2 regions of the Paenibacillus sp. P5_B5 genome follow, and region 1 is predicted to be linked to the other one. Evidence: riboswitches for the same ligand, from Rfam matches in the RefSeq annotation. Region 1 holds a riboswitch; the other holds the start of a gene.

The links. Region 1 has a riboswitch for cyclic di-GMP ahead of AC1DOK_RS23825 (Ig-like domain-containing protein). Riboswitches for the same ligand answer to the same signal wherever they lie in the genome.
Region 2: another riboswitch for cyclic di-GMP. It lies ahead of AC1DOK_RS07985 (transglutaminase-like domain-containing protein); the one in region 1 lies ahead of AC1DOK_RS23825 (Ig-like domain-containing protein).

What each region holds. Positions count from the first base shown of each region.
Region 1 covers NZ_JBFULK010000031.1:2,306-18,084, reverse strand. Annotated here, with positions in the region: partial or broken gene AC1DOK_RS23825 (Ig-like domain-containing protein) at 1-1,232, opposite strand, end outside; cyclic di-GMP riboswitch class I at 1,327-1,414, opposite strand; cyclic di-GMP riboswitch class I at 1,465-1,552, opposite strand; gene AC1DOK_RS23820 (ThiF family adenylyltransferase) at 1,770-2,531, opposite strand; gene AC1DOK_RS23815 (N-acyl amino acid synthase FeeM domain-containing protein) at 2,528-3,133, opposite strand; gene AC1DOK_RS23810 (HD-GYP domain-containing protein) at 3,332-4,537, shown strand; gene AC1DOK_RS23805 (small acid-soluble spore protein P) at 4,835-4,990, opposite strand; gene AC1DOK_RS23800 (hypothetical protein) at 5,036-5,191, opposite strand; gene AC1DOK_RS23795 (hypothetical protein) at 5,203-5,544, opposite strand; gene AC1DOK_RS23790 (S-layer homology domain-containing protein) at 5,736-7,361, opposite strand; gene AC1DOK_RS23785 (Ig-like domain-containing protein) at 7,524-10,151, opposite strand; tRNA gene AC1DOK_RS23780 (tRNA-Ser) at 10,663-10,749, opposite strand; gene serS (serine--tRNA ligase) at 10,891-12,174, opposite strand; gene pdxT (pyridoxal 5'-phosphate synthase glutaminase subunit PdxT) at 12,254-12,820, opposite strand; gene pdxS (pyridoxal 5'-phosphate synthase lyase subunit PdxS) at 12,836-13,720, opposite strand; gene AC1DOK_RS23760 (D-alanyl-D-alanine carboxypeptidase family protein) at 13,854-15,179, opposite strand; gene guaB (IMP dehydrogenase) at 15,355-15,779, opposite strand, start outside.
Region 2 covers NZ_JBFULK010000005.1:20,933-37,266, reverse strand. Annotated here, with positions in the region: gene AC1DOK_RS07990 (collagen binding domain-containing protein) at 1-3,937, opposite strand, end outside; gene AC1DOK_RS07985 (transglutaminase-like domain-containing protein) at 4,256-5,056, opposite strand; cyclic di-GMP riboswitch class I at 5,069-5,154, opposite strand; gene AC1DOK_RS07980 (class D sortase) at 5,247-5,927, opposite strand; gene AC1DOK_RS07975 (response regulator) at 5,959-7,104, opposite strand; gene AC1DOK_RS07970 (alpha/beta hydrolase) at 7,340-8,446, opposite strand; gene AC1DOK_RS07965 (phosphatase PAP2 family protein) at 8,443-9,303, opposite strand; gene AC1DOK_RS07960 (glycoside hydrolase family 3 protein) at 9,330-11,030, opposite strand; gene AC1DOK_RS07955 (glycoside-pentoside-hexuronide (GPH):cation symporter) at 11,068-12,411, opposite strand; gene AC1DOK_RS07950 (GH39 family glycosyl hydrolase) at 12,642-15,194, opposite strand; gene AC1DOK_RS07945 (LacI family DNA-binding transcriptional regulator) at 15,385-16,334, opposite strand, start outside.

The DNA of each region.
Region 1 (15,779 bases):
GTGGTTAGTCCATTTGTTGGATATAACATATTTGATTTAGGGTTCTTAGCCGGATCCAGTTTCACTTTATAAGTAAGTGTAGCAGGAGCTCCTTCAACAATATTCCCCACTGTCCACTTGAAAGTCTCACTGCTCTCATCCCAGGTTATTGTGCCTTGAGAAATTGTATAGTCTGATGAGTCAAATGAAGCTCCTGTAATAAGATTAAACATTTCTCCCATTGGATCTGTAACAACTGCATCTGCTGCGGCATAGGTAACTTTACTGGCGACTTGTGTGTATACTTTCTCTAGCTCTGCACTAGTAGATTCAAAGTAACCTTTATTTTGACTATTGTTCAGAACGTAATTTGCATTCTTGTTTTTCCCAACATCTAGACCAATTGCATATATCTGAATTCCTTTATCCATTACATTTTTAGCTTCGGATATAGTACCTATACCATTATCTTCTATATTATAGTAGGTATCTTGCCATGGCCGATTTCCTTTTTTCTTTAAAAGGCTGTACTCATCATCCCAATCTAAACTGTAACCACCCGATGCATTACCATTACCAATTCTATTATTATAATCAAACTCTGAAAGTATAAAATCATGTTTACTTCCATCTTTCCACTTTACCCATGAACTATATTCTGCTGCTTTATTAGCTTTATAACTATAAGTTGGCTCCCCATCGCTTAGAAGTACGACTACTTTATTATCAGCAGTACTATCCTTTAATAATTCCCTGGCATGACGAAGACCATCTTGAATGTTCGTACCGCCATCTGCCTTTATACCATCAATTATTGTTTTAAGGGCTTCTTTACCCGAAACGCCTTCCAAGCCAGATATATCTTGAGCGTAGTAGTCAAAAGCTACAACAGCTATTTTAGATTTTGAATTTGTAGTTAACACTTTATCAACAAAGGTCTTGCCCGCCTTTTTAGCATCGGCTAATCTTCCTTTGCCATTCTCGTCGTTCTTCATACTCCCCGACCTATCAATTACAAGAACCACATCAGATCTAGTAGCCAGATTCTTACCTTCAACTTTCAAAGTAACTTCCCACTCGCCCTGAACAGCTGTAGTACTAGCTGTCTTAGTTAGGTTAATCGCACCCGGATTAGGCCAAACAAGTTCTCCACTTGGATCTGCTGATGCTTGCGTTAAAGACCCAGGCATTAAACCAATTGCCATCGCTAGAACACATAGCCACGTAACCACTCGTTTTAACTGTTGTTTCATTGTTTACATACACCTCTTCAATTTAATAATTTATAATGCCTATCCTTACCAGTAGCGTTAGCCAAAATAAAAAAGCCCGGCTACATTGTGATTTCAATGCAACCGGACTATCATTAGTCTTGCGACTAGTAGACTCCAAAGTTTTGCGACCTAACCTTTCGATTAGTGTGCCGTATGTAGTTGTCGGAATTTCACTTACAATTAAAAAAAGCCCCATTGCATTTTACGAAATCAATGCAACCGGACTATCGTTAGTCTTGCGACTAGTAGACTCCAAGGCTTTGCGACCTAACCTTTCGATTAGTGTGCCGTATTCTTTTTTACTTCCCATATTATTACAATGATTACTATATTTCTTAAAGGGGTAGTTTGTCAACCAAATTATACTAAATTATTTTATATTTCTTATTTTTATTATATATTCTCCTTTTTATATCCATAATTCCAATTAATACTCCAACCAAATCTCCAGCAATATCCCCCTTTTACAAATAAAATCCCGCTTCACATACGCAAAATATGTACACCATACATACTTTAACTTTCAAACTGCATCTGGAAGCTTTCCGGTACAATCGGTGGATTCTTTCTTCCAAGAAGGTGTAGAATCATCTGTGATACAAGCACGCCGGGCCCTAAGGCTTGTCCTACACTAATTGTCGGAATGGTTCTATCCCCGATCCACTTCGCAATTTTATCTGGCGTTGCATAGCTAGGAAGCTGTTGACTATAGGATGCCGCTGGAAACACCATTTCTTGCAGCTCTTCAGACTTAATTCCTTCTGTAATTCCTAAATATTTCTCAAGACTTTGACCATCCGGAGCAAAGGTAAGTACCGATGTCCCAAATCCAAGTGCGACTGCAGTTGTAATATACAAATTCTTCGCTCTACCTGCTTGATGTAAGGCGAGAGAGTCTGGAAATGCAAAATAATCGATTGCATCAATGACATAATCAGCTTCTTCTACGAATGCTGCTGCATTACGGCTATTTACACCTTCTGTGAAAATAACGGTCTCAAGATCAGGATTGATTGTAAGCAAGTGGTTCCGTAGGGCTTCTACCTTCGGTTGACCTACTGTTAAGTGAGTCGCTGCACACTGTCTATTAATATTCGACACATCGAATTCATCTAAATCTGCTAGTACTAGTTTGCCAATCCCCATACGAGTGAGTAGTTCTGCAGCAAAGCCACCAATACAACCACATCCCGCAATTGCAATTGTTGTATTTTGTAATTGTTCAACTTCCGACTCGGACATCACACCTAAATTACGACTGAACTGTTCTTTAATCATAAGATCACCTTTAACTGTTCTTTTTCGCCTTCAACAAAATATTCATACAAGGTAGAACGGCGCTCTTTCAAATTGGATAGACACTCCGTTAAATTCAAAGCACACGGAATGGTAGTCGAGCCGAGATATACCTTAGGTTCACCGATTACTTGGAAAGGGAACTTGAACATACGGTGCATATAGTTATATACACGTTGATCGATGCAACAAACCCAATAAGTTAGGCCTGTTTGCAGCGAATATTGCAGTACAGTTTTAATAAGACCGATTCCCACATCATGTGCAGGCATTTTTGTAAAAGCACTGATTTCGGCTACTCGATTTGGTTCCAGTTGATTTAGCTTGGCTTTATTAATATCATAAATCTCAAAATGTTTAATAGTAGGTAGTTCATCGAATTGGGAATAAATTAATCTCGTGACTCCTACAACTGTATTATCATAGGTCTGCGCCATAAAATACTTGGATGATTTCTCGTATGGATCCTCTTCGTCGTTTCTAAAAAATCCGACTTCTTCGTATCTCTGATGATGTAAGCTTATAGCCTTCTCACGGGACACGCCCTGAGCTATACCGAAATGATAGTTAGTAGAGTCCTTCATAAATTGTACGCTCCTTATGAATTTAGAATATTTTACCTTTTCTATCATAGACATACTTTCAGAAAAAAGATAGATATTAAATTTTTCTTTAAAATATTTTTAGGATAGGTATCTAGTCTATAGTTGAATAGACATAATAATGGTACAATTGACATGTAATGTTCATAATTGAGAATTGTATTTGAGAGGAAGTAGGTTATGCTAATTCCCGACAAAAAGATTTTACTAGGTACCTATTACAGAACTCATCGTGATCAGGTTAACGTAAATATATTAAAAATTTCCTTTATCTACTTATTTATAAGCGTTTTATGGAACTCGGTATTCCTTCTGTTTCACCTTCCATATTCGCGCGCATCACTCTATTTACTTGTTATTTGTTTTGTTATTTGGTTCTGTTTAGTAGCCAGTAAAAAGCTATTCTCACCTTCCTCTTATATATTGCAGCACATCGTTCTATCCTTTGTCATAATTGTCGTATGCTGTCTATATTTCGGTTCTGGTTATCGAGAGGCTTGGAGTTTCTTCCTACTGATTCCACTCATTGCCGCCTTCTATGGGGACATGCCCGTACTGCTGACCTATTCTTCAATTGGTTTGGTCTTTATGACTTTTCTAGGAGCCTTTTACCCGCTTGTTACGAATGTGTTCGATGAGATTGACATAGCTAACCGTGTGCTGCTTTACATTATCATAGGTACGTTCAGTCACCTTATATTAAGGAAAGTAAACAAGCTTTACGATACACAGGTGAACACAATTATGGAGTCGGCAGAAGTATCGGTCGAACAGGTTGTAAAATCGTTTATTATTGCAGTTGAGGCAAAGGATTTATATACTTTTGGGCATAGTGAGCGCGTAAGTAAATATGCAATAGAATTAGCCAGTACATTAGCGGTTTATCAAAATGAAAAGCAAATAAAGAGGTTACGGCTAGCTGGGCTATTGCATGATATCGGCAAGATTAACATCCCAGAGCATATATTGGCCAAGGAGGGTCCATTAACGGTTGATGAGTATGAGTTGATCAAAACACATCCCGTTGTTGGTAGCCGAATGGTTGAGAAAATATCGATTCTTGAAACCTTGAAACCAGGTGTGCTGTATCATCATGAAAAATGGGATGGAAGTGGTTATCCGAGCGGAATTAAAGGAGATCAGATTCCCCTTGAAGCTCGAATCTTAGCCATTGCTGACGTGTTTGATGCCTTGACATCGAATCGGGCTTATCGCAAAGCGATGACGGTAGATCAAGCGTATGATATTTTATATAAAGGCAGTGGTACACACTTTGATCCTAATTTAATCAATAAATTATCGATCATTAAACCCAGATGGAATCAAATATTCAAAGAAATGAATGATGAAGTGAAGGAATTCAATAAAATCACGGAGTTATTTTAACAAAAACAAGAAGAGCCCCTAAGGGCTCTTTTTGCGTCGATGTTAATCGATTTTTTTAGCTGCTTTCAACTCTCTTGTTTTTCGTTTACTGGTACTCAAGTGTCCAATTACACTAACGTGTCTTTAGCACATCCCTCCAGTTCGAATAGACAAGCTACGAAAGTTGCATCAGGTTATTGCTCACGTTGTTCAACGGAACCACACCTCTCTTGTCATCGACAGTAATAGTATCTCCCTACAAAATGATCTTATTCAACAAATTACACAATTATTTTATTTTATTTTTCCCTCAAGCGCTTAGAAGCCCTCGCCGTGATTATTACGGGAATGATTACGGTTCTTTACCTTATGGGAGCCTGATAAGGGCTCTGGGATACCTTTATTACCTTCATGAGCATTAATTTCTTCCCCTTTGGGTGATACATTAGTGGGGACTGTTTTTGGTTTGGACATGTGATCAGATCCTTTCCGAATCAGTACCTTCTATCCTTTTACTTTCTACCCTTCATGATTCAACGCATCTTGATGACGACGATCATTCGTCTGCTGCTGCCGCTGCTGATTAGCATGGGAACCAAGATCAGGATGATCCAATTCTTTGGATACATTCTTCAAGTTTTTATCGCTGCTCAAACCACATTTGCCTTTTGCCATATAGATTCCCCCTAACCGTGATGTGTCACATCATGCAAAGCTTGGGCACACTCATGAATATGACGAACATAATCGCTAATCAATCCTTGTACTTGATCCTGAGTTTCATCAATGTGAACATCGTCCTTCTCCACATCCACAAGATCAACCTTTACCTCACGAGAATCCAGATACGTGCATGCAAAATCGAACGTATACGAGCTGCGACCGGCATTTGTAATATGAATTCGCACTGCTTGATCATTCGCCTCATCGGGCCATATTTTAGCACTATCTGACGATGGCATACGTGCAGGAAGCACTCTTGCCCATTCATCTGCAAGCTGCTTTCCTGTTACTGCGGGTTTGTCCATATCTCTACACCTCCACATCCTATAAAATGTACTAGCTACACCTTTGCTATCCACGCCTCAAGGTAACAAAAAAAGCCACTCCTTGGAGTGGCCGCGGTAATTAAGATTACGTTCATTCGTTACTTTATAGTCGGTTAACTTGCTATCTCATCAACAAAAGCCTTCGTGATGCTACATCCATATACTAGCAACTACCGCTTATTCGTATGTTGCTTAATTACTTCGTAATCTGCAGCAGTATAATTTCCCATGTACCATAATGAAACACCCTGTAAACCATAGAACTTAGCAAGCCATATCTTTTGTTCAATACTTTGCCCATTCTCATACCAGATTTCATGACTACCACGATCATCTTGGAATGTGATTTTATTCAAGAACGAAGGTGCTACGAATTCCACCTTACTACCTGGCATCTTCGCCCGCTCCTCAACTAGCTTAATTGCAGGCTGCTCAGATACCACTGTTCCATCAGAACGCGTAATCCACTGATTGGCTTGCTTAGAAATTCCGAGTACCAGCTTTTCTTTGGGTATACTCTTAAGTGCAGTCTGGATAGCTTCATTCACCAGTGGCAATGGAGCCGAAGGCAGCTTACTTTCCATATGCGTGTAATCATAAGCCATTACAATAACCTGATCAGCTATTGAACCAATTGCCTTTAGATCGTAACCTTTGTACCAATCCGTTGGCGGAACTGCTACTGACATCGTCAGCCCATTAAGATTCTGCTTTAGAGCTTGCAAGAAGGCTGTATAAGCCGCTTGCTCCGATTGTTGCATTAATCCCTCGAAATCAACTGAAACACCTGTAAACCCATAAGGATTCTTCGTCAGTGCATCTTTAGTTGACTTAATAAAAGCTGCTTGTGCAGGTGCATCGAGGAGAAACTTACTTAATTGACCATCCTTATTATTCGCAAAAATATTCAACTCTTTACGGACCTTATTCTGATCCGCAATCTGAATAGCCGATTCCCATCCGCTTGGAACAGCGTATTCTCCTGTTTTCATGTTCAAGGATGCTTGACCATTAGCTGTATAGGACAACTCCGACCAGCCAAACTTCACATCATTTAATAGACTCATTTGATCCACTTGTTTAAACGATTCAATCGCATAGTAACCTATGCCTGATAACTGCACATATGTAATTCGTTCATTAATGACGCGTTCAATAATTGCCGCTGCTTCTTTGCGTGTTAAAGATGCTTTAGGGCGAAACTCGCCTGTTGCATCACCAATCATAATACCTAATGAAGATGTATAGTAAAGAAACTCTTGATAGCTTGAATGGATGCTACTAGCATCGACAAACTTCCGTTTATCCTGCTCAGCCTTCCACCCAGCATCAGTCCATTGCTTACGCTCTTGATCTGTCATAGATTGAAGCAGTAATCGACCTGTAAGAACAGCTACTTCCTCTCTAGTAATCTCGTTGCTAGGATGAAATTGATCTTTCTCAATCATAAAATCTATTAATCCATCATTATATGCACGTTTGATATAGGCATATGACCAGCGAGAAGGATCGGCCATATCTTGTAGATTCATATCTTTGAGGCTTTGTGAATCAGTAGGTATAGAAGCCATTAGCATTTTGACGAAAGCTTCTCTTGTAAGAGCACCATTCCCTTTAAACGTCCCATCCCCATTACCTGAAATCACACCTAGAGCCGAAAGCTTATAAATACTATTCGTTGCCCAATCATCCTTCACATCCGAATAAGGCTGCATTTGTCCACTATACGCAAACACACTCCCTATACCTGTACAGAGCATCATCGTAATAGCGAGTACTGATATCTTCTTGAACATGTTCATTCCTCCTTAAATACCGAATCTATCAAATTATACCAAACTTGTGTTTGATAGGGTATATTTCTATCACTAGTTCTAGGTGAAACGCTTATACTTTCTGATTCATAGAAAAAGCCACCCAAGGGTGGCTTTTGAGTTGATTCAATAAAATAGTTGCAACTATTTAGTAACGACTACGATAACTTGCGTAGTCTTCCCAGCGTATTTAACTGTGATCGTTGCTCTACCTACTCCATGAGCTTTGATTTTGCCATCTTTCACATCTGCTACTAATAGCTTGGAAGTTGTCCAAAGAGCAGGAGTGGAAACATCCGTAAAACTATTATCCAAGTAAGTAGCCGTTGCATAGACTTGTTGCGACTCTCCAACCTTCATTTCTAGCTTAACATGATCCGTTTTGAGATATTTAAGTTGATCTACTTCAACAGGTATTGAAATACTCTTACTACCGTACTTTGCAGTAACGGTTGTTTTGCCATACCCAATTCCCGATACAGCGCCTTTGTCAACATCAGCAATCTTATAGGAAGATGCTTTCCATTCAGCATCCTTCGCAACTAGCTTATCTACTCTACCGCCAGAGAAAGTAGCTGTTAACTCCACATTCACTTGCTCGCCTGATTTAAGTTTAAGGAAACGTACATTAGCTTCAAGCTTTTCTAGAATCTCAACTTCTACTGAAATAGTGACAGACTTACCACCGTACTTTGCAGTGATGGTTGACTTACCACTCTTAAGTGCAGTAAGTGTCCCTTTGGATACATCAACAACACTTGATGAACTCGAGGTCCACTCTGCTTGCTCTGTTATATATGCACTATCATTTAGACTAATCTTCTTAACCTGATTAATTTCCATGAAGACAACTCGATCACTTGCTGTTAACGATTCAGTCGTGTCCACTTCAACAGGAATCTTAACCGTTTTATTACCGAACGAAACTGTAATTTCCGCTTTACCTGAACCTACAGCCTTTACCTTACCTTCTGAATCTACTTGTGCAACCTTTGATTCTGCAGGTGTCCATGTAGCAAGATCAGTTACATCCTTCGTTGTTTTATCTGTATACTCAACATTCACCTTTAGATTTACAGTATCATTTTTTTTCATAATTAACTTATCAACTGCAGCATTACTAATACTATCTTTACTTACTGTTAAACTTTTGACCACACCAACGGATACAGGAATCGTAGTTGTACGAGTACCAAACTTAGCTGTAATCGTAGCAGCACCTGTTGCAACACCAGTAATATTACCTTTACGTACCTCTGCCACTGTTGCTGCGCTTGAAGACCACTCAGCTTGATCCGTAATAGTTTCTTCACGTGTATTACTACCTTCGCCATAAATTGCTTTTAATATTAGTTGCTCCGTACCACCGATTTGAAGATCTACTGATGTCACGGTTGCAGTTATTTTTCTTGGAATATCAACATCAACACGAATCGCAACTGATTTGCCCGCATAGTTAGCTGTAACAGTTACCTCACCAGCTTTGTGAGCCTTGAGCTTTCCTTGGTATACAGTAGCAATTGAATCATCACTTGATGACCATTCGGCTTTATCCGTTACAACTTGTTTTGTGCTGTTTGCATAAAATGCAGTAACTTTAAGTAGCTTTTCTGTCGTATCCTTCACACTAACCGATATATAATCTTCTTCTGCCTCTAATCGTCTCGGCACTTCAACATCAATCGTTGCACTTACGGATTTATCCCCATATGTAGCTGTAATGGTTACTTCACCAGGTTTATAAGCAACTACCGTTCCTTTAGAAACAGAGGCAATTGCTTTATCGCTTGATGACCATTCTGCTTTCTCCGTAATGATTTCTGAACTACTTTCATAAAAAGCTGTCAGTTTAAGCTTCTTAGGATCATCTTTAATTAACATGAAAACATTCTGTTGATCTAATTCGATCTTCATTGTGGTATCTACATCGACTTTAATAGTCGCTGTTTTGGTTCCATATTTCGCAGTTATTGTTGCTTCACCAGCGCTATATGCTTTGATGACACCATTAATCGCATCAGCCACTGCTTCATTATCTGAGGACCATTCAGCTTTCTTAGCTACATCCTCGATTTTATTATCTTGAAAAGTTGCATTTAACTCAATGGTTTCTGAATCTTTTTTATCTTGAAGGAGAAGTGAGATTTTAGATTTAGATGGGTCGAGTCTTCTTACGATTTCCACATTTACAGGAATTGTAACGGTTTGTTTACCATACTTAGCTGTTACAACTGCTGTGCCTGAGCTTTGACCAGTAATTTTACCATTTAAAACAGTTGCGATAGCTTGATTATCTACCGTCCATTGTGCCTTATCTGTTACAACAACTGGTGTACCTTCCTCATAGGAAGCTGTTAGGGTTACCTGAACTCCATTATCTACACCTGTTCGGATATTAATATTCTGTTTATCCGTAGTTAATATCTTAACCTTCTTAAGAACATCTACGCTTACGTTAACTGATTTACCTAGGTAGTTAGCAACTACCGTAACCTTGCCTTCCTTCTTACCTCTAATCGTCCCAGCATAGACAGTGGCTATTTCGGCATCAGCACTAGACCAAGTTGTTTTGATTGTTACATCCTCAGTCTTACCACTTACATAGATAGCCGTTGCTGTAAGATTCTGATAATCACCGGTCTCGACCGTAACCTCATTCTGAGAAAGCACTAATTGAGAAATTTCCTCTGCAGCCGCTGCGCTGCCTATTGTTCCAAAGCCACTAGATAATAAAACTACCATACAAAGAAAAACGGATATAAACTTCTTCATTATTACCCTCCATACTGCATTGATTTTAATATATGATATTGTCGTTTTTTCCCGAAAAAGTCTCACCCCTCTTATATCGGTTGTCTCACCTCATAACTTTAGAGTTAGCCGTAATGATGTGAATTGAACGAATATACAAATAGTTACCACTTCTTATAACGATACATTTCGACGAAATGTTACTTCATTCTATAAAAAAATAGGACAGGCCTCATAATCGAGATCTGCCCTAATAAACCAAAACCTGTCTAATATGATTCATACCATTTCTAGAATGACTAATGTATTTGAACATAACCTGACTAGCTAACTCCTTCAGATCGTTCTGTTCAATCAAATAAATAGATGTAAATGAACTCAGGATCACTAAAAATTTATTGAATAAAATCAATCCCCCGGCTCAACCCTTCGTTATAGAATTTATGACAGACGACTTAAGATATACAATAAAAGTTCCTCGATACAACAAAAGAAAGCGATCCTATTGGATCGCTTTCTTCATCTTACAGTACAGAGAGGGTGGGATTCGAACCCACGGTACCCTCACAGGTACGGCGGTTTTCAAGACCGCTGCCTTAAACCACTCGACCACCTCTCCAAGGTAGGCACGAAGACTAACTAAGCGTTGTCCTCGTGCAGTGACAAAAATGAGTATAGCACATAACTACGTACAATGACAACACTCATTCAATAAAAAATAACGTTAATTTTTACCAGTCATTATTAGGCCCAATATTGACTAGCGTTTAGCAATCACTTTCACGCCGCCCATGTAAGGTACGAGTACATCCGGAATAACAATCGCGCCATCAGCTTGCTGATAGTTCTCAATAATTGCCGCAACTGTACGTCCTACTGCAAGACCAGAACCGTTCAACGTGTGTACAAACTCTGGTTTAGCTTTCGCATCCGGACGGAAACGAATACTTGCACGACGAGCTTGGAAGTCCTCAAAGTTGGAACATGAGGAAATCTCACGATAACAGCCTTGACTTGGCAACCATACCTCTAGGTCATACGTTTTAGCCGATGTAAAGCCCAGATCAGCCGTACACAGCGACATAACACGGTATGGTAGACCTAGCTTACGCAGCACAGTCTCTGCGTTGTCTGTAAGCTTCTCAAGCTCTGCGTATGAATCCTCTGGCTTAACAAGCTTCACCAGCTCAACTTTGTTAAACTGATGTTGACGAATTAGACCACGTGTATCGCGGCCTGCTGAACCGGCTTCAGAGCGGAAGCATGCGCTGAACGCTACGAAGTTCACTGGCAGCTGAGCCGCAGTTAGAATATCGTCACGGTAGTAGTTCGTCACCGGAACCTCGGCTGTCGGTATCATGTAATAGTCCGAGTCACCTTCTATTTTGAATACATCTTCTTCAAACTTCGGTAACTGCCCAGTTCCAGTAAGCGAATCACGGTTCACAAGGTAAGGTGGTAAGATTTCCTCATACCCATGCTCACCACTGTGTAAATCCATCATAAAGTTCATTAGAGCCCGTTCTAGACGCGCACCTAACCCCTTATAGAATACAAAGCGAGATCCTGTTACCTTCGCTGCGGCTTCGAAATCAAGAATGCCAAGCTCTTGGGCAATTTCCCAGTGTGGCTTAGGTTCGAAGCTAAATTCAGGAGTCTCTCCATCACGCCTGATCTCAACATTGTCGTCTTCAGATGAACCAACAGGCACGCTTTCATGTGGAATATTTGGAATCGAGAGTAGAATCATTTGTAGCTTATCTTCAACTACACGGATCTCGTCATCAAGTTCCTTAATGCGATCACCAACGCCCTTCATTTCGGCAATTAGTTCATCAGCATTCTCTCCAGCACGTTTGCGTTGTGCAACTTCCTGTGACACCATATTCCGGCGATTCTTAAGAGATTCAGTCTCTTGTAATAACTCCCTACGCTTAACATCTAATTCTGCAAACAACTCAATTTCGGGGTATGTCTTGCCGCGATTACTCATCGCAACCTTTACAGCTTCAAGATTACTTCTTAATATTTTTACATCAAACAAGGAGATTCTCCTCCTAAACTTAGTCAACTAATTTTGTCTAGTACCATCATTATATAGAGTATATCAAACCTCAAACCTTTTATTGCTTTGCCATATCCAAGAAATAGCGATGCATCCGATAATCATCGGTCAACTCAGGATGGAATGATGCCGCTAATAAGTTACCTTCGCGAGCAGCAACAATCTGTCCATCATGCGTCGCTAGAACATCTACTCCTGAACCAATCGATTCAATTAATGGCGCTCGGATAAATACAGCTTGGACTTTCTCCTCTATCCCTTTAATGGATAAACTTGTCTCAAAGCTCTCACGCTGCCTACCGAACGCATTACGTGCTACTTTCATATTCATTAATCCAAGATGCGGTTCTTCACCACTTGAAATCTCATGAGCAAGTAGAATCATGCCTGCACAGGTACCAAAAATCGGTTTACCTGCAGCCGCGAATGACTGGAGCCCTTCGATAAAACCGTATAAACGCATTAACTTGCCAATGGCTGTACTTTCTCCACCAGGCAGAATAATTCCGCTTAGTTCATCCAGTTGCTCCGTCTTCTTCACAGCAACGCCTTCAGCGCCTGCTACCTCGATTAAGCGAATATGCTCCGCAACAGCACCTTGTAACGCAAGTACCCCTATCTTCATCGCCCAGAACCTGCCTTACCAGCCACGCTCTTGCATACGCTCAGATGCAGCAAGTTTGGAGATTTCAATACCCTTCATCGGTGCACCAAGGTTCTTCGATACTTCAGTGATCAACTTATAATCCGTATAGTGTGTTGTTGCCTGTACAATTGCTCTAGCGAATTTCTCAGGATTATCGGATTTGAAAATACCAGATCCTACAAATACACCATCAGAGCCTAAATGCATCATAAGAGCTGCGTCAGATGGAGTTGCTACCCCGCCCGCTGCAAAGTTTACGACTGGCAATTTACCAGTTTGATGTACTTCAAGTAATAATTCATATGGTGCGCCTAAGTTCTTAGCTTCAGCCATTAATTCATCCTTGCTCATCGCTTGGACTTTACGGATCTGAGATACCATTTGACGCATATGACGAACAGCTTCTACAATGTTACCTGTTCCTGGCTCGCCTTTGGTACGAATCATGGATGCACCTTCACCAATACGACGAAGCGCTTCTCCAAGATCACGTGCACCACATACGAATGGAACGGTAAAAGAATTCTTGTCAATGTGGAACACTTCATCAGCAGGAGTCAATACTTCGCTCTCATCGATGTAATCAACACCCATGGACTCAAGTACTTTTGCCTCCACATAATGCCCGATTCTTGCTTTCGCCATAACAGGAATGGATACAACTTTCATAACTTCTTCCATGATAACTGGATCACACATACGTGCAACGCCACCAGCTGCGCGAATATCAGACGGTACTCTCTCAAGTGCCATTACTGCAACTGCACCTGCTGCTTCAGCGATTTTTGCCTGCTCAGCATTCATGACGTCCATGATGACGCCACCTTTTTGCATTTCAGCCATACCTCTTTTTACACGTGTTGTACCAGTTTCCATTATATTATCCTCCCCTTCATCTACTGATCTCATATATTCAGAATCCGTATATTGGAACTTCTAATCGTTCATTTTACAGGATGCTTAGTGGTTATACAACCCATTTGTAAGATGTGGAGGTCCGGATAGGCCCGTATTAGAACAGGTTAACAATACTATCAAACAAACCTACGAAGAATTCTTTAATACCGCGGAAAATCATTCTCCACCAGCTTGCCTTCTCCACATCTTCCGCCGCTACCAAATCAACAGTTTGTGAAATGTCACCTGAAGCACTCTTATAAGTGTAAGTAGCAGTACCTAACGTATCGCCACGTTTAATTGGAGCAATACGCTTCTCTGCAGCAATTGCTTCTGCTTTAACTTCTAAAGTAGGTTTTTCACCCTTCTGTACAATGAAATCAAGTCCATTTTTCGTTACAACTGGAACTTGAAGCTCAACACCTTTTTTCAAATCAACCGTTTTTAGGGATTCAACTTCCGCTTTAGCATCAACTAACTTCTTGAATTCAAAATTATTAAATCCATAATCCATCAGCTTGGCTGTTTCAACAAAACGTTGATTTTTACCCGGTACCTTACCTGAAGTATCTGTACCCATTACAACTGAGATTAGACGCATGCCATTACGTTCAGCAGTACCTGTGAAACAATAGCCAGCAGCTGTTGTATAACCTGTTTTGAGTCCATCCATACCTTGATAAGCAAACTGTTTCAAAGAACTTCTGTCTTTAAAGCCTTCTAACATATAGTTAAAATTAAGCATTTCAGTCGTATCAGTCTCACGTAGCTTACGGGAAGTTACACTTGCAAAATCTAATATCTCAGGATGATCTAATAACAATCTACGAGCCAACGTTGCTGTATCGCGTGCTGTCATCTGATTCTCACCCTGTAATGACTTAGGAGCAAATTCGCCTAAATCTACACGATTTAGTCCTGTTGAATTCATGAAGTGAGTTTTGTCTGACATACCAAGTTCTTTTGCTTTAGCATTCATCATGTTAGCAAAATTCTCTTCATTTCCTCCAACTGCTTCCGCCAAAGAGATCGTACCATCATTACCAGAGTAAATAGACATGAGAGCGAACATATCTTTTAAAGGAAGCTTCTCACCCTCAGCAACTAATTGACCAGACCCAGGTACATGCGCTGCATATTTAGTAGTCGTAATTTCTTGATCCCAAGTAAACTTACCACTCTTGATTGCATCCAACACCAGATATTCTGTCATCATCTTCGTCATTGACGCTGGTTCACGTGCTTCATCCGCATTGAACTCAAATAACACCTTACCAGTCGTAGCTTCAATTAGAATAGCTGACTTAGCCGTTTCCAGTGTAGGACCACCAGTCGTTTCTGCTTGAACAGATGACATATTTATATTAAAAAAGGCCATTTGTAATATCCCAATCATCAACACCCATGCTACTTTCTTCTTCCACCTATTCAACAAAACCACTTCATCACTCTCCTCATATTTGTATATAACTTGTGAGACTGTAGGACTACCCTATCTAGCTACAACCGTCTCTACTTGTTGCAATAACACCTATTTTAACATACTGTGACATACAAAAAAAGAAAACAAAGGCTATCACTAGCCCCTGCTTTCTTGCTTCAATAGCATTACTCGACTATAGCGAGTAGTTAGGTGCTTCCTTCGTAATCTGTACATCATGCGGATGACTTTCTCTTAAACCAGCACCCGTAATCCGAATGAATTGAGCCTCATTCATCAACTCTTGTAAATTACGTGTACCACATAGACCCATACCTGAGCGAAGACCACCGATTAGTTGGAAAATGATTTCAGCAACTGTACCTTTATAAGCTACACGGCCTTCAATTCCCTCTGGTACAAGCTTCGTCTCGCCTTCTTGGAAGTAACGGTCCTTAGATCCAGCTTTCATTGCACCAATGGAGCCCATACCACGATACACTTTATATCGACGTCCTTGGAAAATTTCTGATTCCCCTGGACTCTCCTCAGTACCTGCGAACATGCTACCTAGCATTACTGCACTTGCACCAGCTGCAATTGCTTTCGTGATATCTCCTG
Region 2 (16,334 bases), on a different contig from region 1:
CAGGTCTATACATCAGTTTAAACATAGCATTTTGGAGTAAAATTTTCGCATTATGTTCGTCAACCTTGACCAATTTGAACGCTCGGATAATTTTATTATTTGCTATCTCCACGTTCTTTTGCACCGCATCCAATACTACAATATTTTCAGTATTACCTGCAACGGTGTAGCCTTTTGGAGTCGTAATTTCTTTAAGAGTATACTGATCATAAGGCAAATCAATAAATGTAGCTATTCCTTTTTCATCCGTCTTCTTGGTAGCTATTAATGTCTTCTCACTGTTGTATAGTTCAAATTCTGCATCAGCTAAACGGATGTTTGAATCTGCTGCATCCACTTTGGTGATCGTCAGTGAACCAGTTCCTCTTTCGTTTTTCATTTCTACTTTTACTACTTTAGTTTGGTTTGCTTTAATTTCAAATGCTACTGGTTTAGTATTGATCAAGTAATGTTCAGGTGCTTTCGTTTCAACAAATTGATAATTCCCAGGCTCTAAGTTATTAACAACGATTGGGTTCATTACCTCAGTTGTCTTATGAGTACTTATTTTTTCCCATGTGCCATCTGGTTTTTCTTTCTGAAGCTCAAATTCCGCACCTGGCAATAACGCGTTAGTCTTGGAATCTACTTTTAATAACTCAACTGCTTGATGAATTTTTGCATTTTTGATATCTACTTTTTCAAGATTACTTTTAATATTTACGATTTGAGTATCATTAATACCTACTACATATCCTTCAGGTGCTTTATCCTCTCTTAACAAATATTCCCCATAGAGCAAGTTAGCAAACTTTACTTTCCCATCAGAACCTGTCATTAATGTTTTAATGACTGCACCACTATCTTTATCGATTAAAGTAAAGACGGCTCCTTCAAGCAATCCTTGAGAATTATCGGCATCTACTTTAGTCACTTCAAGAGCCCCAACTTCTCCTGTCCCTTCTCCCATACCACTGGTCTTTTTAATCGTATGCGTGATAACATCCTTGGTATTTTCTATTTTGGAATTTTCACCGGAATAGGTAATTTCATTAGTAACTTTGGCTCCGACTTTATCAAGGATTAGCGACTGATATTCCAAAATATATGGTCTATCTATTGATTTTTTGAAGGTGAGTTCAAATCCGATGACCTTATCATTTTGATTTATAAATGTAAGTGTATAATCATCTTCAGTTAATTTTTTGCCTTTGGATACCTCACCTTTCTCTGTTACAGAAGTATCATATAAAGCAAAGGAGTTCTCAAGCAGCATCTGATTCGTAGAAGGTGTATCAACCAGTTTCACATCCGATAATGTGGATTGACCAAAGTTGATGTCAACCTTCCAGTTCATCACCTTGCCTGCTTGTTCTCCAAATTTCTTGACGTGCGTGCCTCCGTTTGCAACAGATACACTAGCAGGAAGATCAGTGATTTTCGATGAATTATCATACAAAGTTGCTGTGTTGGAATAAGTTCCTTTAGTGATCTGACCTTCAAGACTGGTCGAGTATGATATTAAATAAGGTGAGTTAATTTCTTTCAAGAAATTCACTTTAAAACCTTTATCATCTTGATTCCACACAATTTCATAATCTTGTGGATCTGCTTCTTCTTTCGTTACAGTACCATTATTTGAACCGGATAGTTCCAATTTATATACTTTTAACGTTCCTTTCTTTAGTGTTTGATCACCAATAATGTTATCCTCAACGGAAGCATTAGCAAGTGTTCTAAGATTGTAATTAATCCCGATTTCCCAATTAATTGTCTTATCTATCGCATTGTACTTACCATTTTTAAATCCATTAGCTTGTGTATAGTTATCTGGTTTGAATTGTGCAGAGGATTCTTTTTCTTTAGTAGCGCCAGATTCATCGGTCCAAACAAGCTTAACTCCATTTTCTAAATAATTTTTAGAAGAATCAGCTCTATCTTCGTAAACAAAACTAGTTTTGTACGTAATTACATGAGGTGTTGATATTTCATTCGTAAACTCAATTTCAAAACCATCAGCATTTACTTTTAAGGTGTAATCAGTACCTTCTTTTAAATCCTTGCCTTCACCCCAGATTCTAAATGTATCATCCACAATCAAGGTTAATCCTTTATTTGCAAAAGTATCTGTTAGCTTAACCGATTTCATCTTGTGACTATCATTATTGAAACTAATTGTCCATTCTGTTGTTTTCGCTTTGTAGTCTGTACTGTTGTCTATATGCCATTTGTTCAAAATTTGTTGATAGATATTTCCTGTTCCTGTTTCGATCTTGCCATTAGCAGTTACTTCGTTAGTAATTGTTGCATTATCAAATACTCGACTGCTTGCTTTAGTTTTATAGACTATTTTATAAGCGGAATCAATGTCTTGATTGAATTGAAAATCAAAACCGTTTTTTGTATCATCGATTTTTTTGGAAGTAACCGAATAATTTTCAAATTTCTCCTCTTTTTCTTCATTTCCACTTTGTTCATTAATCGTTATTTTGTAAACTTTAAAAGAATCTGCTACAAGCTTCTGAGTGTTATCAAATTGATCTTTCAACAGAGCTTCTGCTTGTTTGATTGGTTTTTGGTTATAGTTGTATTTGATCTCCCAAGTAATTGTTTGCGTTGCCTGATCATAACCTCTTGATGTTTTCTCTAGTGCTTTTCCTCTTGTGACGTTTACCGACGCACTAGCTGTTAGTTCTGAAACATTGCCACCTGATAGAGTAACCTTATTCTCAAATAAAGTTTCTTCTGAATCTGCTGGCAGATTGGTTTTATAAATGATCCGGTAGGCTGAGCTAATATCTCCAAAACTCAACTTCAGCTCTGTGTCATTCGATGAATTCGTGTATTCTCCAGGAATTTTAAAATCCCCAGACTTAAGTTCCTCACCTGGTAATGTGCTTCCATCTACCAATGTAATCAGCTTAAACACTTTAACTGATGCTAGATCTAATTCCTGTCCCTTTGTCATGCTATCAGTAATCACTGCGTTCTTGATCTCTTTCAAATCTTTGTTAAAATCAACAGTCCACTCTATATTCTGTGTGTTGTACTGTCTATTCGGCTTTCCTTCCTTATCGATAGAATTCCCAATCGGCTTAAAATCGATTGGAATCTCCTGCTTAATACCGCCTTCAATTGGAGTTACAATAACCTTATTTCCTTCTGTTAAGACAGCTTTTTTACTAATCTTTGATAAAACTTCAATATTACCACTAATATTGGAGTGATTCTCGATAAAATCAGTAAACACAATGGTCACTAATTTGTTCATATCAACTGAAAATGTTCCTACTAAATCACCTTTAAAAAGCATTTTCTCATCTTTAACTTCTTCATAAACCTCAAATTCTTCTGGAAGGATAAATTTAAACGTTGCCCCAGCTTTATATCCATGGCCATTTTTAAGTGCCCAATCATAATTCACAGTAATAATAGATTCCGTATCAACACTATTTATGGGATCACCGTTAATGTTTTCAAACTTTAATTCAGCCTTCGTTAAAATATTCTCTTTTATTTCATTGCTATTCTCCTGTAAAGGAACAACTGTACCATCTTGTACTTTCTTTACAGCAGGGATTTCTATTTTACCTGAGGAGTCATTAGTTTGGTTCGGTAAAATGGTTACTGTTATTACACCATCTGTTGACACAACATAGGATCCAACTTTTTCTTCCCCAGTCGTCAAATCAACTGTTTGTTCATTCTCAATTGTTAAATCAGTTGGAAGATTGAACGAATAATTGGTTTCTGTGTCTTTATTATCCGCAATCAAGTTCCAATCATATTTAACTGAAACTTTAGAATCATCATTTGGATCTGCTTCAATCAGTTCGTTTGTTAATGTAAATGATGGATTCACATTTGTCTGATCCACATCTGCTCTTGCAATCAATGGTTGGAAAACATTAAAAACCATTAATATAAGTAATAATGAAACTATGCTAATCTTTTTCATAAGTCCTCCTATAATAGTTAATTAAAATAATTTGTCAATCTAAGTCGATTCTGTTGTAGTAATTATAATAATTAATGCTGAATATTTTCTGAATAACCTACAATTCAACAAAAAACCACTCCTATCCATGAACTGAACCCGAAAGAAAGACACTTTTAAAAAGTGCCCATCTCTCGGGTTTTTGTATCACTGGGATTAAAAAAAGATGACTCCTGATGAATACAGGGGTCATCTACTTTCAGTTAGCACTTTTTTTAACTGTCCACAAACAAGGTTACAGTCAACTGGAGATCAGACGGTTTCATAGTATATCACAAATCAATATTGTTTTTCAATCGAATAATCGCGCTTATCTTTAATCATAACTGGTTTCTTGCTTCCCAACGATTTAATAGAATCATATGTTGTATCGATTGTTACCCATTCATTCGTTTCTTGGAGATAAACCTCATTCCAGGCATGATATTGCTCGATATCATTCTTACTCCCCATCAACAGCTTAGTTGGAATGCCTTCACTTCGAAGCATAGCTGCGAACAAAGCCGAGTAATCATAACATATTCCTTGTTTTTCTTCCAAAGTCTTGTCTATAGAAGGGATATATTCGTTAGGAAGATTATTCGCTTTCTTATAATCATAGCTAATGTTGCTTATAATATAATTGTAAATTGCGGTAACCTTGTCTTTATCTTGTTTTAGATCTTTCGTCAATTCACGAGCTTTGGCTATCGCTTTCATATCCTTATTCCAATAAATCATCTGAATCGGCTGCAAATATACTTTATCTTTGCTTGAGGCTTTCAGAATGACATCTTTGTTTTCTACCATCTTATACTTGGTTCCTGTAACGTTCTCCAAGATGGATATCGTATATTTACCATCTCCTAGCTGCAAGGGAAAACGGTTGTTTGAAGTCAAGCTATATACATATTGCTGATTTCCTTTGCTGATCTTGACCTTTACTTTCGCATCGTTTGGAGATTGGTAAGAAACTATCACGATTCCATCACTTAACTCTCCCAGATTTATATAGGAATTCGAAGTACTAGCTAAAGCAATAGTTGGAGCAGACAATAAACAAACAATAAGCAAAATAATTGCAAATGGACGTTTAAACATAAAAACTCCCCTTTCGGTAGCTGGCTGCCATCTTAATAAATAAGGAAGGCCCTGTAGCTTTGCGTCTCTAATTTTCATTAGATTTGCCATTATCGGTGGAAAGCACCTGATATTTATTTGTTTTTTCTATATAGTAGCATAGCATGTCCCATTTATGTAAGCCTAATTGTCAAATTAGTCGAAAAAATATTTATTTGATAATTTTCCCCTTAATAATCAATCGATGAGTAGGATCTACCATAGGGTGACAAGTGATTAATGTGATCTCTTTATCTTTGTCATTCCCCTCCAGAACCCATACTTCCTCAGGCAATACATATAATTTTTCCGTTACGATGTACTCAAGCTGACTATTTCCGTTATCAACTTTAATCTTATCTCCTTCTTCAATCTCATCGAGTCTATTGAAATTCCTTCCATATGTAAAATTACGATGTCCTGCTATTGCATAGTTTCCAATTTCACCGGCTTTACCCGTATTTTCGATACTCGCAACAGTAGTCTTCATATTCTTGTCAGTCGCACCATGCAGTATAGGCAAGAGCAAATCAATTTTACCAATTGTTAAAATGCCCTCCATGTTCTTATAGCTGCTAAAGTCCGGCTTTGCTTGTTCCTTTGCTTCAGAATCATCTGTTACAGCTTGCAATTCATCAGATAATTCAACATCGATTGAAGTGCTCTCAGGAATCTCCGCTTTATCATTCTGCTCAGAGAAATCATCGCCGTTATCAATATTTTGAAGGCTGCTCTGCCATTCTTTTACCAGCTTTTGCTGCTGATAGTCTTGATACGCTTCAGTAAATTTGGGGTAGCATAAAATCGTAATTCCTATACAGATGAGCAGTGCAGATACAATTTTTATTTTCATATTATCTAGATCCCTATTTCCTATTTATAGATTACACTCTACTGTTCCACTCTTGATACCAATCAGTTAGTTCCTTACTAGGCGCTCCATCAAATTCCTCTTTTAAAATGTTCGAAATGAGCTGGTACTGTTTCCTTACTTCGCCTTGATGATTCAGTGTCTCATAAGTTTTCATCAGCCCAAAATATCCATCTTCTACATAAAGGAACTTCTCCCTAATTTGTTGATACAGTAATATAGCTTCCGTATATTGTTCCTGCGAAGCGTAATATTCTGCTATTTGCTTCACATGATTTAACCAGATTACACCGAGCCGCTCCTGTTCATGCTCCGCCCATAAATATCGATGTTCTTCAAAAAAATCTCCAGTATATAATGCCATAATGGATCTATGCTGATCAATCGTCTCTGAAGTCACCGTCTGTTGATGGCGCACACTTGTTTCCCATTCTTCAACATCCAGCCTCAACTCTCCCCATATCAAACGGTAGCCTTCGTCCTTATACTTGATCTCCAGATCTAAACCGGCAGCTTTAATAATTTTCCGAATTTGATAGATTGCTGTATGTAATTGAGTAGTTGCTCTCTCTGTATCATATTCTGGCCATAGCAAATCGATTAACAATTGCTTATTCACCGTTTTATCACGATAATAAGCCAGGTATGCAAATAACTCAGGTGCTTTTAGTGTTTTCCAGGGAAAATAGTGCTGAGTCCCATTCTGGTCGAGATAGTGCAAACTTTGTAAACAGCAGAGCTTGGCTTGATTGATTGGAGTTGTCTCACTAGTATTCGCAACCGTTTTGTCATTCGATTCTATCACTCTTTGAAGTGTCTTAGCCAACCTGCCATGGTGTACAGGCTTTAATAAATAGTCAATCGCATTCACTTCAAATGCTTTCACCGCATATTCTTGATAAGCAGTAACAAAAATAATTTGCAGATGAGGTTGAATTTGCAATAATCGCTCCGCTAATTCAAATCCATTAATCTCTGGCATCTCAATATCCAAAAAAGCCAAATGCAGCATTTCCCTCTGAGCTGCTTCTATCGCAGAATCAGGATCCTGAAAAGCGCCGATCAATTCAAGGTTAATGCCTGTTCCAGCATGTTCTTCTAACATTTTCTCCATTTTTTGCAAAGCAAGCCACTCATCGTCCACTATTATCGCTTTCAAGTCATCTCACCTCTTAATAACCGCCTTTTCTTTCTCCTTCCTTTATTTTAACAAGCAAAATGGATAATGTCCAAAATTTGCCTACTCAAGAAGAAACGGCTTCGCCGGCTTTAAAAGACGGAGCGTTTCTTAAGGTGATACTTAGAATTTATTAGACGAATGTTATAAATTCTATATCACTAAAAAATCTCGAAGACATGGTCGTCTTCGAGATTTGTAGAGATATTCTGTTCCTCTATAGTTTTGCAACGGACTTGGCAATCTCAGCCATACATTCTTCCGCTTGCGGATACAAGCCGATCTTATCCATGAACGCATGATCTAGCCCGTTGTAACGTATGATGCGTACTGGAACTCCAGATCGTTGCAGTTTTCGGGCATAAGCCTCGTTTTCCAATCGCAGAAAGTCGTACTCCGCTGTAATGATTAAAGTCTCTGGCATTCCTTTCAAATCGACAAGCAGTGGGGATAAATAAGGAGCTGATGCCTTCTCACGGCCTTGCAAATAGATCGCATCTAACAAGCTGGTAAGTTGATTGATGCCCTGGAGACCTGCCATAATAAACGGCTGATGATCGTTAATCGTATATTCCTCCAGCTTCCATTCGAAGTCATCCGTTGTAATTCCTGCCATATTGACGGTTGGATAGATGAGCGCCTGAAATTGAATCATGCCGGTTCCGAGGTCGCGGTCCATCATCGCACATACCGTCGATAAGTTTCCGCCTGCGCTATCGCCTGCTACTGCAAGCTTGCTCTTATCTGCACCAAGTTCCTTTGCATGTTCATAGGTCCATTTTACCGCATCAAAGCAATCGTGCAATCCCGCAGGATATGGATGCTCAGGAGCAAGTCGGTAATCGATTGATACAACGACCGCTGGTGCTTTCTCAGCAATCGCTTTACAAGGATTCTCCACGACATCCACCGTTCCGCCGAAGAAGCCTCCTCCATGAAAGAACACGACAACAGGAAGCAGCTTACCAGCTTTTGCCCCTTCTGGCGTATAAATACGGATAGGAATATCGCCATTACGCCCTGATATGTTTCTGGCATCTACCTGAATGGCAGTGCATGTAACGTCTGTATTCTCCCATCCCATCTGCTTGCGCATCATAAGTGCGACTTCAAACGGACTGAGTTTGGATAAATCCGGCATCTCGAAGCCAGCCATCGCCTCCGCTTGCTGCTGCATCACGCTCAGTGCACGAGGATCTAGAACTCCTTCCGCATCAGAATCCGGAATTCGCTTAATCATTGATTCCATTCCATTGGACTGCTGAATAATTGTACGTTCCTCTACTAATTTTAGCTGCTTGGCATAATCTTCTCGATTAGTCATTTAATATTCGCTCCTCTCTGATGTACAAAACTGTAATGGTAATTCCGATTAAACACATAATAGGTCAAGCTCAATAAACTTAACGAAATCATTAACCCGACCGTAACATCGGAAGCGTAGTGTGCTGAATAATAAACTCGGCTGAATGCAGTAACAAGCCACCATATAAATCCGCCATATAAGATAACTTGTTTCAAGCGCTTATATTGTGGTAATACAAACAGCGAGATCGCTACGGTTGCAAACGAATTTGCACTATGTCCCGAAGGGAACGAAGCTCCGCCCTCCCCTTGTATCAGATACCAAGGAGAGAAATTGGAGTAATCGGGTAATAAATCCCGAAATCTGACACGCCCCCAGCCTGCTTTAATCCCCTCAATTACAAACATAGTAACAATGATATAAATGATAGATGTATAGGCCATCCTTAACAAGTAGTTACGGTCCTCTGCTGAAAATCGAACATAAGCATATCTTTGCATAATGACCGTTATTAACAGCATGATAATCATGCTTAATACGATAAAAAGTGTCTTTGAATTCTCGAGTTCCAGACGGAACATCAGCATTACGATATGCATAACAATAGACAAGATGACCATGATGACTCCTAATACATAAAGGAACAGCTTTTTCCCCCATCTGGTTTCCTTGGCAGCGACTGCGAGAAACACATTCCCTGCCAGAAACATGATAATAACTATAGCCATCTCCCCATATATATAGAAGAATTCACCGAACGCTGACTGATTGGTTGCGATAGCTTTGGATATTTGTAAATCAGTAAATGAAAAAACTAGTAACAATAACGCCGCAACAGCCATCATAATTGCGTAGCTTTTCTTAGTTATTAGCAAACTGACTCACTCCTTTCAATCAAGCGCTATAGTTTAGCTTCCCAATATCCGCAAAAAGGATCAACAGGGCTTAGACCAGTGAATGGTGACTTTCCTTGCAGCTTCTCTACGATCGCATCAATTGAATAGGAGTTGCCCGAATAAGCATTGATAAATGTTTGAATCCGAGGTACATCCTGCAAATGGAACGGATTGGCCACAGAGATAAACAGGGTTGGCAGCTCCTTAATAAACCATGGAATTTCTGCTCCGAAAGGAGGCGTGTAGTTAATTCGCAGATCTGTCTTGTTGCTCGCTGTCGCATAATTCGCGAAGTAGATCGCCAGATCATATTTGCTCACAAATTCACGAACTGATGTAAACATCGCCATAAAGTTTTTCGGATCGTTCACCTGCACATCAAAACCAGATTCCCTCAATTTATCCAAGAACGGTTTGTGGCATCCTCCTCCAGAGAAGCTACCCTCTTCGTCCCCTAGCACGAATAAGACGATACGCTTATGTGTTTCTGGCGATATCGGCAGCAATTGTTGTGTATCTTTAACCAAGGTAACCGATTGGTCAGCGCACGCTCTAGCCCATGATTGATGCTCTTCCGACCCGATAATGCTGAGCGCAGCTTCATCCGGCACAAGAGTTCCCGCTTCCATATGCTCATGCAAACGTAGAGAAGCTTTCAGGCCAAGAATTCGAGTTACCGCCTGGTTCACGCGTTCTTCAGTTAATAATCCGTTCTGAATACCTTGCAGCATGTATTCAAGGTCTTCATCAAGACCACGGTTGAATAGGAAGATATCACAGCCTGCCGCAATCGCCTTAGGCACAGCAATTTCACGTCTCTCTGCAATTGTAAATCCTGCCATAAGCGTTGCATCGCTGACAATGACGCCGTTGAAGTTTAGCTTGTTACGCAATAGTCCTTGCAGAATTTCTGGTGATAGTGAGCTTGGGAGTAGGTCTTCATCCTTCAGGTCTGGATTAAAGTGCCGCTGATAAGCAGGCTGCATAATATGCCCCACCATAACGGTATTGGCTCCTTCGTCAATCAATGCCTGATAGACCTTGCCGAAGGTCGCATCCCACTTCTCCATCGAAAGCGAGTTCACACTCGTAAGCAAGTGCTGGTCCCGGTCGTCCACCCCATCACCCGGAAAATGCTTGATGGATACGGCCATTCCATTCTCATGAGCGGCTCGCATATACGCCCGGCCCATTTCAAGTACAGTTTCAGGGCGATCGCCAAACGTACGAACATTTGTGATCGGGTTGCGGAAATTCATATTAATGTCCACGATTGGCCCGAAAGACCAATTGAGACCAACTGCTTTGCCTTCACGGCACGCAACAGTTCCTAATTTATAGGCCATCTCAGGATCATTCGTTGCTGCAACCTGAAGCTGCTTCCCAAAGTATGTTCCTTCAGCGGCAACCCCGTCACCGCCGTTCTCCAAGTTGGCGGCCAGAAGCATAGGCACTTTACTGCTATTCTGCATAGCCTCATGTGCAGAGCGAATCTCCTTCGCAGGGCCTGGGCGATACATTAATCCACCAGGCTGATATTTTTTCACCATTTCAATTAGCATATTCGTGTCGCCCATACCAACGGGACAGAACAACTGACCTACTTTTTCCTCTAATGTCATAGTCTCCAGCGTACTTTTTACCCATTCTATATCTTTCTCTTTCAAATTAAATGGTTTTGTGGACAAATCGACTTGATGCAGCATCGTATACTGTCTCCTCTCAGGGTTGAATTCATTTCTTCTACATCCGATGGCGCTCTTCCAAATCAGCTAGCATTTGTTTTTCTTGTTTGTCTAATTTATAGAATAACAGGGCAACAAATGCCAAAATGTAGCATATAGTTGGTATCCAAATATAATTCAAATCAATTGCAAATAATGCTGAGCTTGACTGTTCCGCACCTGGTATATATCCGCCTAAGGCGAGCAACCATGCGGACAATGCTCCTCCGATCCCCATCCCGAATTTCACTCCAAAGGCCGAAGACGCGGTTAATAGACCTTGTGCACGAACACCTGACTTCCATTCACCGTAATCGACCGTATCAACGATCATAATAAACAGCAAACCAGCAGCAAAACCTCCACCCAAGCTTCCGATGACGCTCCCGCCGATCAGCAATCCAACACTGCTCATCTGATCACCCATGAACATTACCAGTTGGCCGATAATGGAAATTCCTAAGCCCATCAACATCGTATTGCGTTTGCCAATCTTTTTCGTGAAGAAAGGAATCATAATCAACGTAACAATTAACAACATATTCAAGCCCATCATAATTGGTATGAGATCTGGTTTTTGAATTTTGTAAGTAAAATAGTAAATCGTCGTCTGCGTCTTCATGATGTTCGCAATCCAGAAGATGAAATTCAGGAACAACATGATAACCCACGGCCAATTGCCCTTAATTGCTTTGATGCCTTCACGGAAAGCCAAAGATTTCTGGGCAGACGGTGATCCAACCCGTTCTTTCACTTGGAAAAAGGCATTAATGAACAAAAAGAACGCAATTACTGCAAAGATCGTCATCGTAAGCGAAAAACCCTTGGCGTCATTGCCGCCACCAAGCTTCTCTACCATTGGCAGTGTAATGGTTGTTACCAAGACCATTCCGACCATAGCAAACAGCATCCGTACAATACCGATAACCGTCCGCTCCTGAGGGTCGCTCGAAAGACTTGGAAGAATCGAGGTTATAGGCAAGTTGATCCCTGCATATAAGATACCGAGCAGAATATACGTCACATAAGCATACACAATTTGCCCTGTAGGACTGATATCTGGAACAGAAAAGGTTAAAACGGCTACGACACAGAACGGAACTGCGAGCCACAAAAACCATGGCCTGGATTTCCCCCATCTTGTGTTGGTTTTGTCAATCAGGATCCCGAATATGGGACTGTCACATGCATCAACGAATCGTGCAATCAAAAATAACGTTCCAACTACACTAGCACTAAGCCCCACAGAATCCGTATAGTAGAACAGCAAATAGGTCGTAACGACTTGAAATACTAGGTTAGAGGCTGTATCAGTCAAGGCATAACTGATTCGCTCTTTCCAGGGTACTTGCTTAGCTGACATTTTAATTCCTCCTTTATCGGATATACTTAAATTATAGTAAGCGCTATCATTTATGGCTTTCCCCTATTTATCTAAGTTGCTTAAACAATTTAACCACTTTGAAGCGTTTACATGAATACGAGGTCAGAAATCAGTTTAAAATTTACCACCAAGAAGACAAAAAAAGACCACTGATTCGATCATCAGCGGTTCAACAGGTCAATATTACCTTATTAACAATCCAATCTATGCTAATTCGAAGTAGAATGGAATAAGGGTTTTATGCAGTAAAGCTGAACCTCATGTGGGGACAGCTCTGCCTTTACATTAAATTGCGAGTCAATGAACTTCTCATATACTTCACGTTTGGGCTGAGATACAGCCTGCAAATAAGCCAAATCCTCAGGAAATAGACACTCAGGATGCCCCATTTCCACCCAGCTGTCAAATGAGCTTCCCCATTGACGGCCCAGCGTCATTTTACGAACCTGGTACTTGCCTGTAGGCATGGACGTTATTTCCAATGTCAGCTGGAGGGAGTCCATATGCTCAAAGATACGATATCGGTCAACCAGATTAATATGAGAAGCTTCATTATGACGATACAGCTGATCTGTATGTACATAATGATAGAGCAGCACCTGAATTTCTTGGCCACACCTTGTAATGCAATAATTATCTCCCTTTTGGATCAACTCATTACCTAATTGAGCAAGAAGCCGATAGGCATGATAAGCAGCTTTGGGAACACCTGAATTGGTAATCAGACCTAGCCCTCCGTGAAACATATGGTCAGATATGATGAACTCCTCGATGAGATCCGTACAAGTCCAATAACACAAACTATCGACTCCATCCAGATTATCGACGATGTTTTTGATGATATAAGCTGATTGATAACAGGTGTCGTGAATAAGGTCCCGGTGATTGCCGCTGGAGTTCCATTCCGTTACATGAATCTCCTTGATCGCAATATTCGCATCTGCAATAATCTGATGTGTCTTTGCAATGACCTGTGCTAAATAATCAGTTGCTTCCGACATCACCCATAAGTTTGACAGTGCTTCTACATTCCATTGAAATTTCTCATGATGGTTAACATGGGATTGCAGCTCATCCTGAAATATCTGATCAAAGGGGTAGCTGTGAATTGAAATGAAATCGGGAATACAGTTATTTTCCTTGCAATACTGCAAATAATCCTGCAACCAATGATCATGAAGTACAGTTGGAGACAACAAGCTCGGACCGCCAATCTTTAACCGCGGATACTGCTTGATTACATTATAGGTAGCATGATGGAGTGCAAAATATTGCTCTTTGGTTCCGTCCCAGAAGGCAACAACGTCAGGTTCATTCCACACTTCAAAGTACCATTCAGCTACATGATCATATCCATATCTGACTATGCAGTGTTCAACAAAAGCTTTAACCAAATCGGCCCATCGATCTAAATCTCGTGGGACGCTGATATTGCTCTTCTTGACGAATACAGTAGCATCTTTCGATGCAAGCTTTGCTGGCGTAAATCCAAGTTCTATAAATGGCTTCAATCCAATGCTCAGGAAAAAGTCAAACAATTGATCGACATAAGCAAACTGATAATATGGATTTCCAGCTTCATCTTCCTGGTAGATCATCATTTCATCATCGAATATGCCGTGAAATCGAATATGCGTAAAGCCTATATCCTTTTGCAATTGTGTCAATTGCCTTTGCAAGTTAGCGTACAAACCTTCTTTGGCTTTGCCTATTGAGGTTAATCGCTTCCAAGTATGAACAAGCTTCGATGATCTTCCACCATTCATTTGAACGCTCTCATTTTTTTGAATGATCTTGTCTTGTGAATGGTAGTATATATCTTCATTAGGTTTCGGTAGATATTTGAATAGTTCTTTAAATGCTTCCTGCTGATTCATTTCAAGATAATTCGGTACCACTGTGGATTGCTGAAAAGATTGAACATGAGTACGTCTCTTATGACTTGAACGATATTGCTTGGCGGATTGTCCATAGACCTCATTAAAAACTTTATTAAAGGACTTGAGATTCGGAAATCCATTGTTCAATGCAAGTTGCGTAATCGTATCATCGCTATATAGAAGATCGAACATCGCATGCTCCAGCCTGACCCCATTCAGATAGTTGGAAAAAGTAATGCCCAGCACCTTATGAAAAAAACGTGAAAGATAGTGAACCGACAAATACTCTTTCTCAGCTATTTTCGTCAATGAAATCTGCTCAGCATAGTTTTGTTGAATATATTTCGTAATCGCCATCAGACGATTCATGTATTTCATATCAGGCAAGCTATCCTCAGCTTCCGATTCTTTCACAAAATGCTTAATGAGATGAGCAATCAAGCGAAAAAGCAGCCCCTTAATCTCCAATTCGTATCCATTTTCCTGCTTCGTATAAATAAACATCATGAGAGCAAGCATTTGCCTGATCGGATCAAACTCTGTCTGATGCATCTGATCATATTGAGAGGAATTGCAGATGTAATGAAGGTCCTTAAACGAGCCATATTGCTGCTCCATATAAGATTGAGACACCTGGAGTACAAGCAACAAGCATTGTTCATCTCCGCTTATGGAATGCACTTCCTTCGAGTTGATTACCGTAATATCGGACTCTTTCAATAGAAATCTCTCTTGCTTGCGATACAGCTCAACGCTCCCTCTAAGCACAAAAAGGATCTCCATATCTTCATGCCAATGCATTTGAACATAATTCGGACTATGTAAAAGAAGACGAAATGGGATATAATCACTCGTTGTAATGAGTTCAAAATTAGATTTCATCAGAATCCCTCCAAGCTTCATTGTAACAAGCAATAACGAATATGTCCAAAATCTTACTATTATAGAAACAAAAAGTAATATTAGTCATAATCTTGAGGTTGAGTATCGGTAAGGCAAATCAATAATAAAAATGCAGCCACTGTCATTAATGTCGACAGTGGCTGTTCTTACACAATATCAAGATAGGTATTCACTTTATTTCTCTGGTGCTCTCCCTAATAATTAGCTTCGTCGGAATCGTAATCTTCATACAGATCTCCCGTTCGGACATCAGGCGCTGCTGCATAAGTGTAACTGCAGTCTCCCCCATGAATTCAGTGTTCAAGCGAATGGTCGTAAGTGGCGGAACCATGAACTGGGCAGCAGAAATATCGTTGAAGCCGATAATGCTTAAATCCTCTGGAATGCGGTATCCAAGCTCAGAGCATGCTTTATACAGGCCGATCGCAATCGTATCATTCGCTACGAATACAGCCGTTGGCTTATCCTCCAGCTTAAGCAACTGCTTTAATAACAAGTAGCCGTCCTTCGGATTATAGCCCCCTATTTTGATATAGTCCTCGCAGTATAAATTTTTGCTCTTCAAATAATTCTCGAATACTTCCTGACGTGAATCAGAGTACTGATTACCGTTCTTATCCGTATCTACACCGCCAATAAAGCCGATTTTCGTATGACCGAGCTCAAGCAGATAGTTCAATGCCTTCTTTGTCGCCTTCGTAAAATCAGTAACAACAGAGTCGAACAGATCCTCATTCGCTGATGAATCCATAAAAAGGACTGGCTTTTGAAAGCTTGAGATCCTCTCGATATCTTCTGGAAAGAAGATTCCCAGACATATGATCCCATCTATTGATTTCATATTTTCAAGCGTATCACTGCTTCGAATGCGGTGCACCTTCAGCCCTTCCGACTTCAGCTTCTTCTCCAATGCAACACGAATCGAAAGATAGTAGGTATCGATCAATTCTTCTTCAAGTGAGTATGAATAATAAAGGCCGATCTTGAACTTCCGTTTCCGCCACTTCTTGTTTGATTTCTGATAAGACAATTGCTCTGCAGCCTCAAAAATCCGTTGTCTTGTTTCATCGGTCACGTTCAATGTTTCATCATAATTGAGCACTCTGGAAACAGTTGCAA